3 regions of the Kitasatospora sp. NPDC001547 genome follow, and region 1 is predicted to be linked to each of the others. Evidence: riboswitches for the same ligand, from Rfam matches in the RefSeq annotation. Region 1 holds a riboswitch; each other region holds the start of a gene.
What was found. A riboswitch is a leader RNA that binds a small molecule or an ion and turns the genes downstream of it on or off. The one in region 1 is predicted to bind cobalamin.
Positions count from the first base shown of each region.

Region 2: another riboswitch for cobalamin. It lies ahead of ACFY0X_RS07350 (ribonucleoside-diphosphate reductase subunit alpha); the one in region 1 lies ahead of ACFY0X_RS08975 (HoxN/HupN/NixA family nickel/cobalt transporter).
Region 3: another riboswitch for cobalamin. It lies ahead of ACFY0X_RS27435 (cobalamin biosynthesis protein); the one in region 1 lies ahead of ACFY0X_RS08975 (HoxN/HupN/NixA family nickel/cobalt transporter).

Region 1 covers NZ_JBIAVL010000004.1:126,158-132,241, forward strand. The annotation lists gene ACFY0X_RS08960 (hypothetical protein) at 1-432, shown strand, start outside; gene ACFY0X_RS08965 (hypothetical protein) at 480-2,147, opposite strand; gene ACFY0X_RS08970 (ArsR/SmtB family transcription factor) at 2,196-2,579, opposite strand; cobalamin riboswitch at 2,661-2,874, shown strand; gene ACFY0X_RS08975 (HoxN/HupN/NixA family nickel/cobalt transporter) at 2,905-4,023, shown strand; gene ACFY0X_RS08980 (M24 family metallopeptidase) at 4,200-5,306, shown strand; gene efp (elongation factor P) at 5,384-5,947, shown strand; gene nusB (transcription antitermination factor NusB) at 5,952-6,084, shown strand, end outside.
Region 2 covers NZ_JBIAVL010000003.1:359,277-365,360, reverse strand. The annotation lists gene ACFY0X_RS07360 (glycoside hydrolase family 26 protein) at 1-573, opposite strand, end outside; gene ACFY0X_RS07355 (hypothetical protein) at 753-1,697, opposite strand; cobalamin riboswitch at 2,082-2,225, shown strand; gene ACFY0X_RS07350 (ribonucleoside-diphosphate reductase subunit alpha) at 2,417-4,828, shown strand; gene ACFY0X_RS07345 (ribonucleotide-diphosphate reductase subunit beta) at 4,828-5,847, shown strand; gene ACFY0X_RS07340 (hypothetical protein) at 5,912-6,049, shown strand.
Region 3 covers NZ_JBIAVL010000017.1:71,532-77,615, forward strand. The annotation lists gene ACFY0X_RS27425 (putative cobaltochelatase) at 1-1,164, opposite strand, end outside; gene ACFY0X_RS27430 (cobyric acid synthase) at 1,161-2,675, opposite strand; gene ACFY0X_RS27435 (cobalamin biosynthesis protein) at 2,672-3,664, opposite strand; cobalamin riboswitch at 3,772-3,905, opposite strand; gene ACFY0X_RS27440 (alpha/beta hydrolase family protein) at 4,226-5,347, shown strand; gene ACFY0X_RS27445 (hypothetical protein) at 6,013-6,084, shown strand, end outside.

The sequences.
Region 1 (6,084 bases):
GGGCTGCTCTGCCTGGCCGACGGGCGCCCGGCCGACGCGGTGCGGCGGTTCACCCTGGCCCTGGCGGAGAACCGGGGCGACGACCACGGCGAGATCGTCCAGAGCTACAACCTGGCGCAGGCGCTGATCGCCGACGGCCGTCCGGAGCAGGCGCTGGCCCTGCTGGCCGAGGCCACGGCTCACGCCGGGCGGACCGGGGACGACGACATGCTGATGAAGCTGCCGCTGGTCCGCGCCAGGGCGCACCGGGCCCTCGGACAGCTGGACCTCGCCGTCGCCCACGCGGACGACTGCGCCCGGCAGGCCAGGGAGCGCAGCCAGTACGCCAAGGAGGCGCAGGCGCACACCCTGATCGTCTCCCTCGCCGAGGAGCTGGACGACGCGGAGCTGGCCGAGCGCAGCCGGGCGCGGCTGCGGGAGCTGTCGGAGTAGGACCCCGGTACGGCCAGGACCCGGGACGGGCCGAGGGACCGGTACGGCTACGACCTGGTACGGAACGACACCCGGGCGCGGTGCTCGCCGGTGCGGACGGTGAGCCCGTGCTCGGCGAGGCCGGCCGGCTCGCCGCCGTCGGCGAGCCAGGTGGCGACGGCGGAGCCGAGCAGCAGCGGGTCGATGCCGGGGTCGGGGCGGTCCCAGTCCGGTTCGGCGCGGGCCTCCAGCAGCAGGCCGGTGCGCAGCCGCAGCAGGTGGCGGGCCGGGCCGAGGGCGGCCACCGCGACGGCCAGGCCGGGGAGTTCGGCGGCGGTGTCGGCGAGCCAGCGGGTGGCCGGGCGTTCGGCGTGGGCCTCGGTGCGGGCGAGGACCTCGGCGGTGTAGCGCAGGGCGTCGCCCGGGTGCTCGTCGGTGAGGGCGTGGAAGCCGCGCGGGGGGTGGCCGTCCGGGGCGAAGGGGTAGCGCCGGAGGCTGACCTCGGTGCCGTCGCTGCTGCCCTCGACGTCGTACGCGGTGGGCCCCTCGGTGGTCGCGGGGAGCGGCCTGGGGTAGGGCGGCAGGGCCGGCTCGTCCCCGGGTTCGTCCAGTCCGTCCAGGAAGGAGTAGAGCAGCGGGCGCAGCAGCCGGGCGGACTCGCCGCGGTGGGCGAGTGAGCGGCCGGTGACGCCGCTCAGGCCGGCCGGGTCCTGGGCCAGGGCCAGTTCGAGCTGGGCGGCGAGGTCCCCGTCCGGGTCGAGGACGGGCGCGGCCTGGCCGAAGGCGTAGCCGGGGGAGCGCGGGTCGAGTTCGGCGGCGCCGGTGGCGACGAGCACGGTGGGGCGCTCCAGGGCGGCGCCGTAGACGGTGACCGAGCCGTGGTCGCCGATCACGCAGTCGGCGGCGACGAGCGCGGCCTGCCAGCCCTGGTGGGGCGGGATCAGGCGCAGGCCCATCCGGCGGGCGCCGTCGAGCAGCGCCTCGGGGTCGTGGCGGCTCCAGACGTTGGGGTGCAGGACGACGGCCACCGTGTACTCGTCGGCGGGGAGCCGGCGGACCAGCCGCTGGGGGAGGTCGGGGCGGCGGCCGAATAACGAGTGCTCGCTCCAGGTGGAGCTGACGACGACGAGCCGTCGGCCGCAGGTGGCGCCGAGCGCGGCGCGGTAGCCGTCGCGGGAGCGCCGGCTGCCGAGCATCCGGTCGAAGCACGGGTCGCCGACGACCCGGGCGACGTCCAGCGCCTCGGGGCAGGAGTCCCGCAGCCGGTCCAGCTGCTCGGGGTGGGAAAGGCCGAGGACGTCCACGAACACCCGTCCGCGGTGGGTGAGTTCGTTGCGGGACAGGCCGGCGGCGGTGACCGTGTCGCCGGTCGACTCGGTGACCAGGCGGTTGTAGCCGGCGCCGTGCGGGAGGACGACGAGGCGGGCGTCCAGGCGGTGCATGGAGGAGTGGACGGCGCAGGCGACGGCCAGGTCGAAGCGGCGGCGGACGGCGTCCTCCCAGTCCAGCACGGTGAAGCCGGGCAGGCCGCGCAGGTACTCGTCCAGGGCGCGGTCGGCGAAGGCGGAGCCGGGGTTGACGGTGAAGTACCGCTCGATGCCGTCCGGGCTCAGCAGGGTGAGGACGTCCAGGACCCGGGTGGCCGAGGTGAGGGTGCGGGCGACCGCCAGCACGCGGGCCCTGACCGGTCGGGTGTTCCAGCGGTCGGCGGGCCAGACGTGGGGATGGGACGGCACACCATGATCGTACTGGTCGGGCCCGGTCCCGGCCGGGGTTTGCGGGTGTCAGCCGGCGGCCGCGGTGGGCTCGTGGTGCTCGGCGGCGGTGCACTCGTCGAGGAGGGGGCGCATGGCCTCGTCCACGAGCCGGTAGCGCACCACCCGTCCGTCCCGGTCGCCGGTCACCACGCCGGCCGTGCGGAGCAGCCGCAGGGCCTGGGAGACGGCGGGGTCGCGCATGCCGGTGGCGACCGCGAGGTCGGTGACGGCGAGCGGGCCGGCCCGGTGGAGGGCGAGCAGCAGGGCGAGCCGCCCGGGGTCGGCGAGCAGCGAGAACCGCTCGGCCCAGGACCGGACGTGCGCGGGCTCGCCGATCGCGGCGATGGCCTCGCAGACCCGGTGCCCGTCGATGGTGCGGTGGCCCGCGCGGTCGGCCGGTACGAGATGCATGCGGACATTCTTGCAGGCGGCGCCCTGTGATCCTGGACACCTGCGCAGGTGCGCAGCCTTGCACCCGTGGGGCCCGGCCCCTACGGTGTTCCCCGCCGTGGTGCTCGGGAAGACCGGTGACGGATCCTCAGGGATCCCAGCCCGGAGCGGCCCTCGCCACTGTGATCGGGTCGTTCCTCCGCCCACGGAGGAACGTCGTCCGTACCCATGAAGCCACTGGGCGCCCCGCGCGCCTGGGAAGGCGGGTACGGGCGTCCCGTCAGCCAGGAGACCGGCCACGGCATCTCACGAGGTTTTCCACGAGGTGCTGGAGCGTGATCCGCAGATGACCCTGCCCGAAACCGTCGCCACCGGGGCGAAGACGGCCCCCTCCGCGCTGCCGAGCTTCCGGTGGCGGCGCGAGGACACCATCCGTACGGCCGGGTTGATGGGGGTGATCCTGGCCATGCACGTGGTGGCCTTCGGGACGCTCGTCTTCCTGGTCGCACCCGAGCGGTACGCGGTCGGTACCCAGGCCTTCGGGGTGGGCCTGGGTATCACCGCGTACACCCTCGGCATGCGGCACGCCTTCGACGCCGACCACATCGCGGTGATCGACAACACCACCCGCAAGCTGATGGCGGACGGCAAGCGGCCGGTCTCGGTGGGGTTCTGGTTCGCCCTCGGGCACTCCTCGATGGTGGTCGTGATGGCCGCCCTGGTGGCGGGCGGCGCGCAGCTGGCGAACACGCTGATGGACGACGAGTCGACCACCCACAAGTGGCTCGGCATGATCGGGACGACCACCTCGGGCGTCTTCCTCTACCTGATCGGCGCGCTCAACCTGGCGGCACTGCTCGGCATCCTCAAGGTGTTCCGGGCGATGCGGGCCGGGCAGTTCGACGAGCGGGAGCTTGAGGCGCACCTCGACTCGCGCGGCTTCATGGCCCGGGTGCTGAACCGGGCGACCCGGTCGATCACCCGACCGGGGCAGATGTTCCCGGTGGGCATGGTGCTGGGCCTGGGCTTCGACACCGCGACCGAGGTCACCCTGATGGTGATGGCCGGCTCGGGCGCGGCCTCCGGGCTGCCCTGGTACGCGATCGTCTGCCTGCCGCTGCTGTTCGCGGCCGGGATGAGCCTGTTCGACACCCTGGACGGGACGTTCATGAACTTCGCGTACCAGTGGGCCTTCGCCAACCCGGTCCGGAAGGTGTACTACAACCTGACCATCACCGGTCTGTCGATCGCGGTCGCCTTCGTCATCGGCACCATCGAGCTGGTCGGGGTGCTGCACGAGAAGCTCGACCTGACCGACCCGGTCTCCGGGTTCATCGCGGACATCTCGCTGGACAACGTCGGCTACGGCATCGCCGGGCTGTTCGTGCTGGTCTGGGCGATCGCGATCGGGTACTGGAAGCTCGCCCGGGTCGAGCAGCGCTGGACGCCGGGCCAGGAGGCCTGAGCACCCGTCCCGCGGGTCGTCCCCGGGGCCGCGGCACGGCCCCGGGCGGGGGCGGGGCGCACGGCGCGCGCCCGGAGGTGACGGCGCGGTCGCGCGGGGGGCGCGCAAGGAGCACCGGGGGTTCGGCCGGGGGTGCTCGGCGGGCGCTTCGGGCCGGGGGTTCGTAGGCTCGACGCATGGCGGATGCGTACGCGGGGCGGCGGGAGCGGGTGAGGGAGCACTGCAGTGCGGCCGGGGCCGATGCGGCGCTGATCACCCGCGCGGCGAACGTGCGGTACCTGACGGGCTGCGCGCCCTGCGGGGCGAGCCTGCTGCTGACCAGGGAGCGCGCCCTGCTCGCGCTGCCGGACGACCTGCCGCCGGACGACTCCGGGGAGCACCTGATCGCTCCGGACGTCACCAGGCTGCCGGTGGCGGCCGGCTCGGACACCGCACTGGCCGCCGCGACCGCCGCCGCGCGGTCCGGGGTGTCGGGCCTGGCCGTGGAGGAGCACGACCTGACCGTCACCCGGCACCGGGCGGTGGCCGGCCTGACCGAGGGGGCCCGGCTGGTGGACCTCGGCCAGACGGTCGAGCGGCTGCGGGTGGTCAAGGACGAGCGCGAGATCGCGGACCTGCGGATCGCCGCGGAGATCGCCGACCAGGCGCTGGGCGAGCTGCTGGAGTCGATCCTGGTCGGCCGCACCGAGCGGCACCTGGCGATGGAGCTGGAGCGCCGGATGATCGACCACGGCGCCGACCGGGCGGCCTTCCCGGTCTCGGTCGGCACCGGCAGCCACTCCGGCCAGGCCGCCCACCAGCCGACCGACCGCCGGGTGGAGGAGGGCGACTTCCTGACCGTGGTGATGGGCGCCCAGTACCGCGGCTACGGCGTCTCCACCGCCCGCACCTTCGTGATCGGCGCCGCGCCGGCGCCCTGGCAGGTGGAGCTGCACCGGCTGGTCTTCCGGGCCCAGCGGGCCGGGCGGGAGGCACTCGGACCGGGCGTGGAGCAGTGCGTACCCGACCGGGCGGCCCGGCAGGTCCTGGAGGCGGCCGGCCACGCCGAGGCCTCTCCGCACCCGGTGGGCCACGGCATCGGGCTGGAGATGCGGGAGGCGCCGCGCCTCGGCCCGGCGGACATGGGTAAACTGGACAGCCGCGTGCCGGTCACCGTCGGCCCAGGAGTCCACCTCCCGGGCAAGGGCGGCGTCCGGATCGAGGACACGCTCGTCGTGCGCCCCCTCGAGGAGGGCGGGCCCGAGCTGCTCACCATCACCACCAAGGAGCTCCTCGCCCTGTGACCGCGGCCCCCGGGGGCCGCGGGCGGCAGGACGCAAACCCTTGGTTCCTTGACAGCTATACAGGAGTTAGTGCGCCCGTGGCTTCCACGAACGATCTCAAGAACGGCATGGTCCTCAAGCTGGAGGGCGGCAAGCTCTGGTCCGTCGTCGAGTTCCAGCACGTCAAGCCCGGCAAGGGCCCGGCCTTCGTGCGTACCAAGCTCAAGGAGGTCCTGACCGGCAAGGTCGTCGACAAGACCTTCAACGCGGGCACCAAGGTCGAGACCGCGAACGTCGACAAGCGCGGCATGCAGTTCTCGTACAAGGACGGCGAGAACTTCGTGTTCATGGACATGGACACCTACGACCAGCTGACCGTCGAGCCGTCGGTCGTCGGCGACGCCGCCAAGTACCTGCTGGAGGGCTTCGAGGCCCTGGTCGCCACCAACGAGGGCGCCGTCCTGTACATCGAGCTCCCGGCCGCGGTCGAGCTGACCATCGCCCACACCGAGCCGGGCGTCCAGGGCGACCGCTCCACCGGCGGCTCCAAGCCGGCCACCCTGGAGACCGGTGCCGAGATCGCCGTGCCGCTCTTCGTCACCACCGGTGAGAAGGTCAAGGTCGACACCCGCGACGGCAGCTACCTCGGCCGGGTGAAGTAAGTCCGTGTCGGCCGCACGCAGCAAGGCCCGTACCCGGGCCTTCCAGATCCTCTTCGAGGCCGACCACCGCGGGGTCGACCCGCAGCAGGTCCTCGCCGACTGGGTGGCCCGCGCCCGCGAGCCCAAGCCCGACGAGG
Region 2 (6,084 bases), on a different contig from region 1:
GCGCGGGTGGCCGCTCCAGACGGCGGACAGCAGGTCGACGGCGTCGTCGGTGTACTGCCAGCCGGCCCGGCAGGTGGGCCAGCGGCCGGCCGAGTAGGAGCGCGGGTTGCCGACGCCCCAGCCGTTCTGGCCGTAGCCGGGGCCGAGGTCGGTCTCCACGAAGCCGGGCAGCTTGCCGGTGATGTCGGCGGCCTTCTTGTAGTAGTAGCCGACCTGCTTGGTGCCCCGGTAGTCCCCGTACTCGGGGTTGTTGCGCTCGTTGTGCGCCTCGACGTGCTGGCCGATCACCGTGCCGCCGCTCTGCCCGGTACGGGCCTGGGCCTCCAGGTCGGCGAGGAACTGCTGGACCGCGCGGGCGTTCGGCGAGGCCTGCGGGTCCCGGGCGAGCAGGTCCCGGCCGACCTCCGGCGGCAGGGTGCGTCCGGGAAGGCCGACCGACACCGGGACCCTCGGGGGCTGTTCGCCGTCGGCCCTGCCGTCGTGGTCGAGCAGGAAGACCGCTCCCGCGGCGACGAGGGCCCCGGCCGCGGCCAGGACGGCGGGCTTGCCGCGCAGGGCTCTGGGCAGGGCCACGGACCGCTCCTCCGGTTGCTCGCCGGCGCCGCCCCCCACGGACGCAACCGGAACACGCATGCGAAATGACTGTCCCGAGAGCCTGCCACACTCCCCCGGCCCCCGCGAACGGTCCACCGGGGCCGGAGTGTCCCGGCGGGCCGACCCGCCGGGGTCACCGGCGGCGGCGTCCCGGCAGGTCAGCCCGCCGGAGCCGGCGGGGTCCCCTGAACACCGGGCGCGGCCGAGGACGCGGCCTTGGCACGCTTGAGCAGCTGCCCCTTCACGTGCTCGGCGAACCCGGAGGCCGCCGCGGTCGCCGTGGCGTCCGGGGCGTTGCCGCCCTTCGCCGATCCCTCGACGGTGAAGTACGCGTACCGGCCCAGGCTGTTGTGGGTGCCCGTGCAGCCGGCGGCGGCGCAGAACGCCGGCGATCCGGCCGCGGGCGCGCCCTTGAGCTGACCGGCGAAGTTCTTCGTCGCGGTCTCGGCCTGGATCTTGTGGTCGAAGACCGCCACCCCGACGGTGACCGCGCTCTCACCGGACACGTACGTCGCCCGGAGCACCTGCTGGCACCCCTGGTCGCCGAGCACCTTGCCCAGCCCGCCGGTCGTGGAGTTCCCGTCCCAGCAGGGCGAGTCCAGAGCCACCACGGTCCGGTTCCAGGTGGCACCGTTGATCGTCACCTGGAGCGAGGAGAAGAGCGCTCCCGCGTCCTGCGGCGCCGGGTCGGTGGCGACCTCCCAGATCGGCTTCGACGGGTCGTCCGGCTGGCCGGGCGTGCCGGAGGCGCTCGGGTTGGCCGTCGGCGGGGTGGTGGTGGCCGTCGTGGGGCCGTTGTCCTTCTTGCCCTTGAACAGCAGCACGCCGCCGGCGGCCAGGCCGCCGACCACGGCGACCGCGGCCACCACGCCGATGACCCTCATCCGGCGACGGCGCTTGCCGTCGGCCTCGTTGCGGTCCGCCAGCGCGTCCCAGTCCGGCTCGACCCGCTGCGGCGGGACGGGCTGCTGGGGCTGCTGCTGCAGGTGCCACTGCGGCTGGGGGTTCGGCTGCGGCTGCGCGACCGGGTGCGGCTGACCGACCGGGTGCGGCTGGGGCTGCGGCTGACCGACCGGCGGGGCCGGCTGCGGCGCAGGCGCCACCGGATGCGGCACCGGAGGGATGGGCTGTGCGACCGGCTGCGCCGACGGCACGACCGGCCCGTACGAGGCGGGCGGCGGCCCGAAACCTCCACTCGGCGGCGGTACCGGACCAGGTACCACCGGCTGCTGACTCTGTGCGCCCCCCGGCCCGGCGGGAGGCGTTCCCTGCGGCCCCTGCCCAGGTACGCCAGTTCCGTCGCTCATGCGCCCAGATCGTAGGGCATCCGCATGACCACCGGTCCTCCCGGTGGCCATTCCGTATCGAAACCAGGACGCCCCGGCCCGGCTTCCGGAGTCGCCGAGGGCCATCGTCCGCCATGGTTCCGGCACGACCGGTTATCGCCCAGACACGCGGCGCCGCACTACATCTGGGGCCGCTTCAGGGAGACACCACTACATGTATGCTCACTCCTGCTGTCGATGCAGGGGAACCCGGTGCGAATCCGGGACTGCCCCGCAGCGGTGTGCGGGCGGCTCCAGCAGCCGTGCCCGCGAGTCCGAGTACCTGCCGACGGCGTGCGCCACGGCCCTCCCGCAGAGGCCGCGCCGGCACGAGCAGTACCCCTCCGGGCCTCGCGGGCGGGCCGGGGAGTCACCGTCGCGCGACGCCGTCTGCGTTCGTGCCGTGCTCCCCTGCCCCGATCGGCCCGGTGGCCCCCGATCACCGCCGCCGATCGCCGCCAGGAGAGAGCGCCTTGACCACCGCTGCCTCAGCCACCCTGCCCGCCCAGGGCTCCGGTACCGCCTTCACCGACCCGACGGTCTCCGACCCCGGCGGCGCCCTGCTGCGGCTGCTCACCGACCGCAGCACCGACCTCACCGAGGTCGACCCCGGCCACGTCGCCGCCGCCGCGCTGCGCGGCCGCCACGCCGGCTCGGACTTCGCCGAACTCCGCGGGCTGGCCGTGGACGCCGCCGCGTCGATGATCGCCGAGGACCCCCAGTACTCGAAGTTGGCCGCCCGCCTGCTCGCCCTGGAGATCGTCGACGAGGCGAACAGCCAGGGCTCGACGTCCTTCTCCGCCTCGATCGCCGTCGGCCACGCCGAGGGCCTGATCGGCGACACCACCGCGGCCTTCGTCGCCAAGCACGCCGCCGCCCTGGACGCGCTGGTCGACACCGCGGGCGACGACCGCTTCGAATACTTCGGCCTGCGCACCGTGCAGTCCCGCTACCTGCTGCGCCACCCGATCACCCGCAAGGTGATCGAGACCCCGCAGCACTTCCTGCTCCGCGTCGCCTGCGGCCTGGCGGTCGGCGACAGCGAGCAGTCGGTGCGCGAGGTGGCCGAGCTGTACGGCCTGATGAGCCGCCTGGAGTACCTGACCTCCTCGCCGACGCTCTTCAACTCCGGCACCCGGCACCCGCAGATGTCGAGCTGCTACCTGCTCGACTCGCCGCTGGACAACCTGGACTCGATCTACAACCGCTACGCGCAGATCGCCCGCCTCTCCAAGCACGCCGGCGGCATCGGCCTGTCCTACTCGCGCATCCGCTCGCGCGGCAGCCTGATCCGCGGCACCAACGGCAAGTCCAACGGCATCGTGCCGTTCCTGCGCACCCTCGACTCCTCGGTCGCCGCCGTCAACCAGGGCGGCCGCCGCAAGGGCGCGGCCTGCGTCTACCTGGAGACCTGGCACGCCGACATCGAGGAGTTCCTGGAGCTCCGCGACAACACCGGCGAAGAGGCCCGCCGCACCCACAACCTCAACCTGGCGCACTGGATCCCGGACGAGTTCATGCGCCGGGTCAACGCCAACGAGGACTGGTCGCTGTTCTCGCCGGCCGACGTGCCCGAGCTGGTCGACCTGTGGGGCGCCGACTTCGACGAGGCGTACCGCAAGGCCGAGCTGGCCGGCAAGGCCGTGCGCACCATCCCGGCGCAGACCCTGTACGCCCGCATGATGCGCACCCTGGCGCAGACCGGCAACGGCTGGATGACCTTCAAGGACGCCTCCAACCGCGCCGCCAACCAGACCGCGCTGCCGGGCCGCACGGTGCACTCCTCCAACCTGTGCACCGAGATCCTGGAGGTCACGGACGACTCCGAGACCGCCGTCTGCAACCTGGGCTCGGTCAACCTGGGCGCCCACGTGGCCTCCGGCGCCTCGGCCGCCGACCTGCTCGGCGCCATGGACTGGGAGCGGCTGGACGCCACCGTGCGCACCGCCGTCACCTTCCTCGACCGCGTGGTGGACATCAACTTCTACCCGACCACCGAGGCCGGGACGTCCAACTCCCGCTGGCGGCCGGTCGGCCTGGGCGTGATGGGCCTCCAGGACGTCTTCTTCAAGCTGCGGATCGACTTCGACTCCGCCGAGGCGAAGCAGCTGTCCACGCTGATCGCCGAGCGCATCATGCTCACCGCCTACGAGCGCTCCGCCGACCTGGCCGAGCAGCTGGGCCGCCACGAGGCGTACGGCGAGACCCGCGCCGCCCGGGGCGAGCTGCACATCGACCACTTCCCGAGCGCCGCCCCGCAGTGGGCCGACCGCTGGACGGCGCTGCGCGCCCGGATCGCCGAGACCGGCCTGCGCAACTCGCTGCTGCTGGCCATCGCGCCGACCGCGACCATCGCCTCCATCGCCGGCGTGTACGAGTGCATCGAGCCGCAGGTGTCCAACCTGTTCAAGCGCGAGACGCTGAGCGGTGAGTTCCTCCAGGTCAACCCGTACCTGGTGCGCGAGCTCAAGGAGCTGGGCGTCTGGGACCAGCAGACCCGGGACGCCCTGCGCGACGCCAACGGCTCGGTGCAGGAGCTGAACTGGCTGCCCGCCGAGGTCCGTTCGCTGTACCGGACGGCCTGGGAGCTGCCGCAGCGCGCGCTGATCGACCTGGCGGCGGCCCGCATGCCGTACCTCGACCAGAGCCAGTCCCTGAACCTGTTCATGGCGGCGCCGACCATCGGCAAGCTCAGCTCGATGTACGCCTACGCGTGGAAGGTCGGCCTGAAGACCACCTACTACCTGCGTTCGCGCCCGGCCACCCGGATCGCCCAGGCCGCGTCCGGCACCGCCCGCGCCGCCGCGCCGGCGCCCGTGCCCGTGAACAGCCCGACCCTCACCCCGGAGCAGGAGGCCGCCATCGCCTGCTCCCTGGAGAACCCCGAGTCCTGCGAGGCCTGCCAGTGATGTCCCCGTCCGAAGACCGCAAGATGCTGCTCGACCCCGGCTTCGAGCTGACCCTGCGCCCGATGCGCTACCCGTCGTTCTACGACCGGTACCGGGACGCCATCAAGAACACCTGGACGGTGGAGGAGGTGGACCTGCACTCGGACGTCGCGGACCTGGCGAAGCTCAGCGAGGGCGAGCGCCACCTCATCGGGCGACTGGTCGCGTTCTTCGCCACCGGTGACTCGATCGTCTCCAACAACGTGGTGCTGAGCCTCTACAAGCACATCAACTCCCCGGAGGCGCGGCTGTACCTGTCGCGCCAGCTGTTCGAGGAGGCCGTGCACGTCCAGTTCTACCTGACGCTGCTCGACACCTACCTGCCCGACCCGGAGGACCGCAACGCGGCCTTCGCCGCGGTGGAGAACATCCCCTCCATCCGCCAGAAGGCCCAGTTCTGCTTCAAGTACATGAACGCGGTCGACCACATCGAGTCGCTGCAGACGAAGGAGGACAGGCGGGCGTTCCTGCTCAACCTGATCTGCTTCGCGGCGTGTGTGGAAGGCCTGTTCTTCTACGGCGCGTTCGCCTACGTGTACTGGTTCCGCAGCCGGGGCCTGCTGCACGGCCTGGCCACCGGCACCAACTGGGTGTTCCGCGACGAGTCCATGCACATGGACTTCGCGATGTCGGTCGTCGACACCGTCCGCGAGGAGGAGCCCGACCTCTTCGACGACGAGATGGCCAAGCAGGTGACGGAGATGCTGGAGGAGGCCGTCGAGGCCGAGCTCCAGTTCGCCCAGGACCTGTGCGGTGACGGCCTGCCCGGCATGAACACCGCGTCGATGCGGGAGTACCTGCAGGCGGTGGCGGACCAGCGCCTCGCGCGCCTCGGCCTGCCGATCCGCTACGGGTCGACGAACCCGTTCGGCTTCATGGAGCTCCAGAACGTCCAGGAGCTGACCAACTTCTTCGAGCGCCGGGTGTCGGCGTACCAGGTCGCCGTCGAGGGCACCGTCGCCTTCGACGACGACTTCTAGGACGAGAAGAACGAACGACAGCGGTGCCCCGCACGGCCAACGGCCCGTGCGGGGCACCGCTGTCATGTCCGTCGGCGACTTGTGCCACTCAGGTCCTGCGGCACTCTCCGGCGAGAACGACGACAGCTGGAGCGTCACCCTCCACGTCGGCGACATGACCGACTGGACCGCCCGCCCGATCACCGTCACCTCCCGGCCCTGAAGTCCCCCGCCCCGCCCGGCGTTCACGCCGGGCGG
Region 3 (6,084 bases), on a different contig from region 1:
GCCTTCGGGGCCGGACGGCTCGGGGGCGCCACCGCCGTCGGGGCCACCGCCGTCGGGACCGTCCCCGTCAGGCCCGCCGTCCTCCGGACCGCCGCCGGGACCGTCCCCGTCAGGCCCGGGCCCGTCGCCGTCGGGCTCCGGTTCGTCCTGCTGCGCGTGCTCCTCCAGCGTCCGGTCCAGCTGCTCCTCGTCCAGCCCGGGCGCGTCGAAGGGATTGCGGCGGCGCCGGTGCGGCAGCGCCAGCCGGGCGGCCTTGCGGACGTCCTCCTCCAGCACCTCGGTGCGCCCGTCCCAGGCGGCCAGCGCGACGGCGGTGCGGGCCATCACGATGTCCGCGCGCAGCCCGTCCACCTCAAACGCGGCGCAGACGGCCGTGATCTGACGCAGCGCCACGTCGGTCAGCTCGACCTGGGGCAGCAACTCCCGCGCCGCGGTGATGCGTTCGGCGAGCGCCCGCTCCTCCTCGGCGAACCGCGCGGCGAAGCCGGCCGGGTCGGTGTCGTACGCGAGCCGTCGGCGGACCACCTCGGCGCGCTCGGCCGGGTCCCGGGTGGCGGCGATCTCGACGGTCAGGCCGAACCGGTCGAGCAGCTGCGGCCGCAGCTCGCCCTCCTCCGGGTTCATCGTGCCGACCAGCAGGAAGCGGGCCGCGTGCCGCACCGACACGCCCTCGCGCTCGACGTAGGAGCGGCCCATCGCGGCGGCGTCCAGCAGCAGGTCCACCACGTGGTCCTGGAGCAGGTTCACCTCGTCGATGTAGAGCACGCCGCGGTGGGCCCTGGCGAGCAGTCCGGGCTCGTAGGCCTTGACGCCCTCGGCCAGCGCCCGCTCCAGGTCGAGCGAGCCGACGATCCGGTCCTCGGCCACGCCGACCGGCAACTCGACCAGCTGGGAAGGCCGTTCGGAGGCGGACGGGGAGACGTGCGGCCCGTCCGGGCACTGCGGGTCGGGCGCGCCCGGGTCGCAGGCGAAGCGGCAGCCGTCCACGGTGGCGATGGACGGCAGCAGGCCGGCCAGCGCGCGCACCATGGTCGACTTCGCGGTGCCCTTCTCGCCGCGCACCAGCACGCCGCCCACGGCCGGGGAGACCGCGTTCAGCAGTAGCCCGAGCCGCAGGTCGGCCATGCCGACGATCGCGGTGAACGGATAGCGGACGTCGGTCATGCGTCACTCCCAGGGGCCCCGGGCGGCAGGAACGGCAGCGATCCGGCCGCCGGCACCCCGCCCTCGATCAGCTTCCACAGCGCGTCGGTGTCCGCGTGTTCCTCGATCAGGTCGCCCAGCCGGTCCAGCCGGGCCTCGCGCGCCGCGGCGAAGGAGGTGTCCGGCGCCGGGACGAACGCCCGGCCGGACGACTCGGCGACCTCGCGCAGGAGTTCACGGCGGAACCCGTCGTTCTCCAGCGCGCCGTGCCAGGTCGTGCCCCGGACCGCGCCCACCCGGCAGCCGTCCAGGAACGGGGTGCCGCCCTCGACCGCCACCACCCCGTGGTGGATCTCGTAGCCCTCGACCCGCTGCCCGTACGCCTCGCCGACCGGCCGCGCCAGCACCTTCTCGGCGCCGAACCGCACCCGGGTCGGCAGCAGGCCGAGCCCGTCGACGGCGCCCGCCTTCGACTCGACCTCGTCCACGATGGAGTGCGCCAGCATCTGGTAGCCGCCGCAGACCCCGAGGACCGGCAGTCCGGCCGCCGCCCGTGCCTTCAGGGCCGGCTCCAGGCCGCGCTCGCGCAGCCAGGCGAGGTCCGCGACGGTGGCCCGGGTGCCGGGCAGCACCACCAGGTCGGCGTCGGCCAGCTCCTCCGGCCTGGTCGCCCAGCGGACCAGCACGCCCGGCTCCTGCGCGAGCGCGTCCAGGTCGGTGAAGTTGGACAGCCGGGGGAAGCGCACCACGGCCACCCGCAGCACGTCCGCGCCGAGCGGTCCGGGCCCGTCCGTCCGGTCGACCACGGTGGACAGGTCCAGCGAGTCCTCGGCGTCCAGCCAGAGCCCGGGCAGCATCGGCAGGGTGCCCAGCACCGGACGTCCGGTCAGCTCGTGCAGCATCTCCAGCCCGGGCGCCAGCAGCCGCGAGTCGCCGCGGAACTTGTTGACGAACCAGCCCGCCACGTGCCGCTGGTCCTCCGCCGACAGCAGCGCCAGCGTCCCGTACATCGCGGCGAAGACCCCGCCGCGGTCGATGTCCCCGACCACCACCACCGGCAGGGCGGCGGCCGTGGCCAGGCCCATGTTGGCGATGTCGCGGTCGCGCAGGTTGATCTCGGCCGGCGAGCCCGCGCCCTCGCAGACCACCACGTCGTAGCGGCTGCGCAGGTCGGCCAGGCACTCCAGGGCGCGCTCCAGCAGGACGGGCTTGCGCTCGCGGTAGTCCAGCGCGCCCACCTCGGCCACCGGCCGGCCGAGCAGCACCACCTGGCTGCGGCCGTCCGCGCCGGGCTTGAGCAGCACCGGGTTCATCGCCGCCTCCGGCTCCACCCGGGCGGCCTGCGCCTGCATCGCCTGGGCGCGGCCGATCTCGGCGCCGTCGGCGGTGACGAAGGAGTTGAGCGACATGTTCTGCGCCTTGAACGGCGCGACCCGCACGCCCTGGCGGGCGAGCCAACGGCAGATCCCGGCCGTCACCACGCTCTTGCCCGCGTCCGAGGTCGTCCCCGCGACCAGCAGCGCGTTCGTCATGCCCGCCCCCTCTTCTTCATCAGCGTCCGCAGCAGGACGTGCCCCGCGACCGTCGTACCCAGTGCCAGTGCGCCCACCCGCCGGGAGAGCGCGCAGGCCCGTTCGATGTCGTCCACCGTGACCGGGCGCAGCTCCGCGCCCAGCACCGGCCGGTCCTCCACCTGCTCGCCGTACCGCAGCGTCCCGCCCAGCCGCACGCCCACCGCGCCGGCGAACGCCGCCTCGGCCTGGCCCGCGTTCGGGCTCGGGTGCGCGGAGCCGTCGCGCCGCCAGATCCGCCAGGCGGTCCGGGGTTCGGGCGCGGCGGCCACCGTCAACAGTGCCGTCAGCCGGGCGCCGGGCCAGCCCGCCAGGTCGTCCAGCCGGGCCGAGGCCCAGCCGAACCGGGCGTAGCGCGGCGAGCGGTGGCCCACCATGGCGTCCAGGGTGTTCACGGCGCGGAAGGCCAGCAGTCCGGGGGTGCCGGCCAGGGTGCCCCAGGCCAGCGCGTTCACCACGGCGTCGGCGGTGTTCTCGGCCACCGACTCGACCACGGCCCGGGCGATCTGCTGCCCGTCCAGCGCGCTCGGGTCCCGCCCGCACAGGTGCGGCAGCCGCTCCCGGGCGGCCGCGAGGTCGCCCGCGGCGAGCGAGCGGCCGATGGTGCGCGCCTCCCGGGTCAGCGAGGTGCCGCCGAGCACGGTCCAGGTCGCGGCCGCCGCCAGCGCGGCCCGGCCCAGCGGGCGCCGGCCCACCGTACGGTCCAGGGCGAGCGCGCCCGCCGCGACCGCGCCCACGCACAGCGCCGTGTACCCGGCCCCGGCGGCGCGGCCGTCGCGCCACACCCTGCGCTCCAGCCGGATCGCGGCGCTGCCGAAGACGGCCACCGGGTGGCCCCGGCGGGGGTCGGCGAAGCGGGTGTCGGCGGCGTAGCCCGCGGCGGCGCCGAGCGCGAACGCGGCGGCGCGGGTCAGCGGGCGCGGAGCGGGGGAGGCGGTGGGCGGGGTCATCGGCCGCACGGCGGAAGGCAGCTCGGAGTCCGGCCGGGCGGGGCAGCCTGCATCGCGTGCGTGTCCTCACTCAGGGTCCGCGCCCTGGATCGACGTGACGGGGGCGAGAGTCTCCTGGCTTCCGGGTCGAACGCACTCCCGGAGCCTTCCAGCGGCCGTCGACGGCCCGCCGTGGCGATGTTCCGAGCGTGCTCCCCGGTGACAGTGGCGGGACCGCGCCGGACTTCCACCGGCTTCCTCTCCATGCCTCCGTTTGGCCCCAGGATCCCATCACGGGCCCGAACCGGGAGTCAACCGAGGTCACGGAGGGGTTGGTCACACGCCGGCCCGCTGACACCCCGTGGGATCGCCCGGCACCGGCAGGCGCCGGCAGCGGCACCGGCCCGGGCGGTCGCCCTCCCGACCGTCCCCTCCTCGGGCCCGCCCGCCCGCCGCCCGCCCGCCGCCCGGGCGACCCGGACGGCCCATCCGGGTGGCCGTCCGGGTGGCCGTCCGGGCGGGGCGCCGGTGAACTGGTGCTCGAACACCGTCCGGTCCGAGAGCAACAGAGCGGGGAGCGATATGCGTTGGGGAACCGCCGCCGTCGTGGCGGCCGCCGCGGTCGGGGCCACCGCGGCCGGGGCCGCCGTGCTGGTGATCGGCCGTCGGGCCTCCGAGCGGATGGTCCGTCCGGCGCCCGCCGTCCAGGAGTCGGCGCCGGTGGTGGTCCGCGGCCTCGCCCCCGGCCGGGTCACCTTCACCCGCGGCCCCGCGAGCCTGCGCCCCGGCCGCTGGGCGGTCGAGTGGGCGGACGGCGGGCACGCGGTGGTCGAGGAGGTCCTGCACGGCGACGAACGGGGCGTCACCCGCCGGCTGGTCCGCGCCGACCGGGGCACCCTCGCCCCCGGGACCGAGGTCCGCTTCACCCCCCGGGTCCACCTCGGCGACCCCTCCGAGGCGCTCGGCCTGGCTTTCGCCGACACCGTCGCCGACGGCGAGCTCGGCGCGCTGCCCGCCTGGCGGCTCCACGGCAAGCGCGGCACCTGGGTGATCCTGGTGCACGGCCCCGGGGCCGACCGCCAGCAGACCCTCCCGGTGCTCCCCGTGCTCGACCGGCTCGGCCTGCCCGCCCTCGCCGTCACCTACCGCGGCGACCGGGGCGCCCCCGACTCCCCGGACGGGCTCAGCCACTTCGGCGAGACCGAGTGGCGCGACGTCGAGTCGGCGGTACGGCTGGCGCTCGACAGCGGCGCGGGCAAGGTGGTCCTGTACGGCTGGTCCCTCGGCGCGACCATGGTCCTGCAGACCGCGGCCCGCTCCGTCTGGTCGCACGCCGTCCGGGGCCTGATCCTCGACTCGCCGGTGCTCGACCTCCCGGCCTCCGCCCGCCGGGACGCCGCCCGGGCCGGTTTCCGGGGCGTCGCCGCAGAGCTTGGCGCCCTCGCCGCCGAGGGCCGCACCGGCGTCGACCTCGCGGACTCCGCCCGTCTCGCCGAGGGCACCGACCTGCGGGTGCCCACCCTCGTCCTGCACAGCCCGGAGGACCGGATCGCCCCCTTCGGCACCGTCGAGAAGCTGGCCGCGGCCCGCCGCGACGTGGTCAGCCTCCAGCCCTTCCCCGGCGCCGACCACGCCACCCTCTGGAACACCGCCCCGGACCGCTACACGGAACTCCTCCGCCGCTGGCTCACGCCGCTGCTGTAGCCCGGGAGCCCCCCCTCGCGCGCGCCGCGTTTTCGGCCGGGTCACGACGGTTTCCCGCCGCGCTTCCCCCCGGTCCGCGAATGGCGCTTTCTCCCGTTCCGCCCGGCGTGCACGAGAAGTCGGCCCGGCCGACTTCTCGTGCGGTGCGCTTCCCCCGCCCCGCCCGCCATCCGTCCGGAATCGGGCTGGACAGGCCCGCCGAGCACGGGCGGCGCGGATCCCCCGCGGCGAAAACCACCCCGCGGTCGGGGGCAACAATGGGCCCCGACTCGTTACCCCCCACCCGTACGCAGGGTGACCGGGCGAGCATTCCCGGCAACCGGGGGGTGACGAGTGGCATGGCCAGGTCACACGTTTCCGGCCAGGCGGTATGCCGTTGTTGCCCGATCTTGCGGAGGTGCCGCCACCGGTCGCCCGGTCGTACGGACAACCGGATGTGACAGAAGGCCGGTGCAAGGGGAAGACTGCTCGACGTGACGTCTCGGAACCCGCGCGACCGTGATGCCCCGCTCCCGCCGACGATCGGTACCGGTGCGACGGTGACCCGTCTCCCCGGAACGGCCCAACGGCCCGCCGGTGGCAGGCCGGGCGGGGCGGGTGTCCCCCGTAACGGAGTACCCCGGCGACGAGGGCCCGCTCCGGCTCCCGGGCGCGGCAGGGTTCCCGTGCCGGAGGGCTTCCCGGCACCCGCCGAGCTGGCGCCGCTGGCCCGCCGGATGCTGGTGGACGCCGTCCGG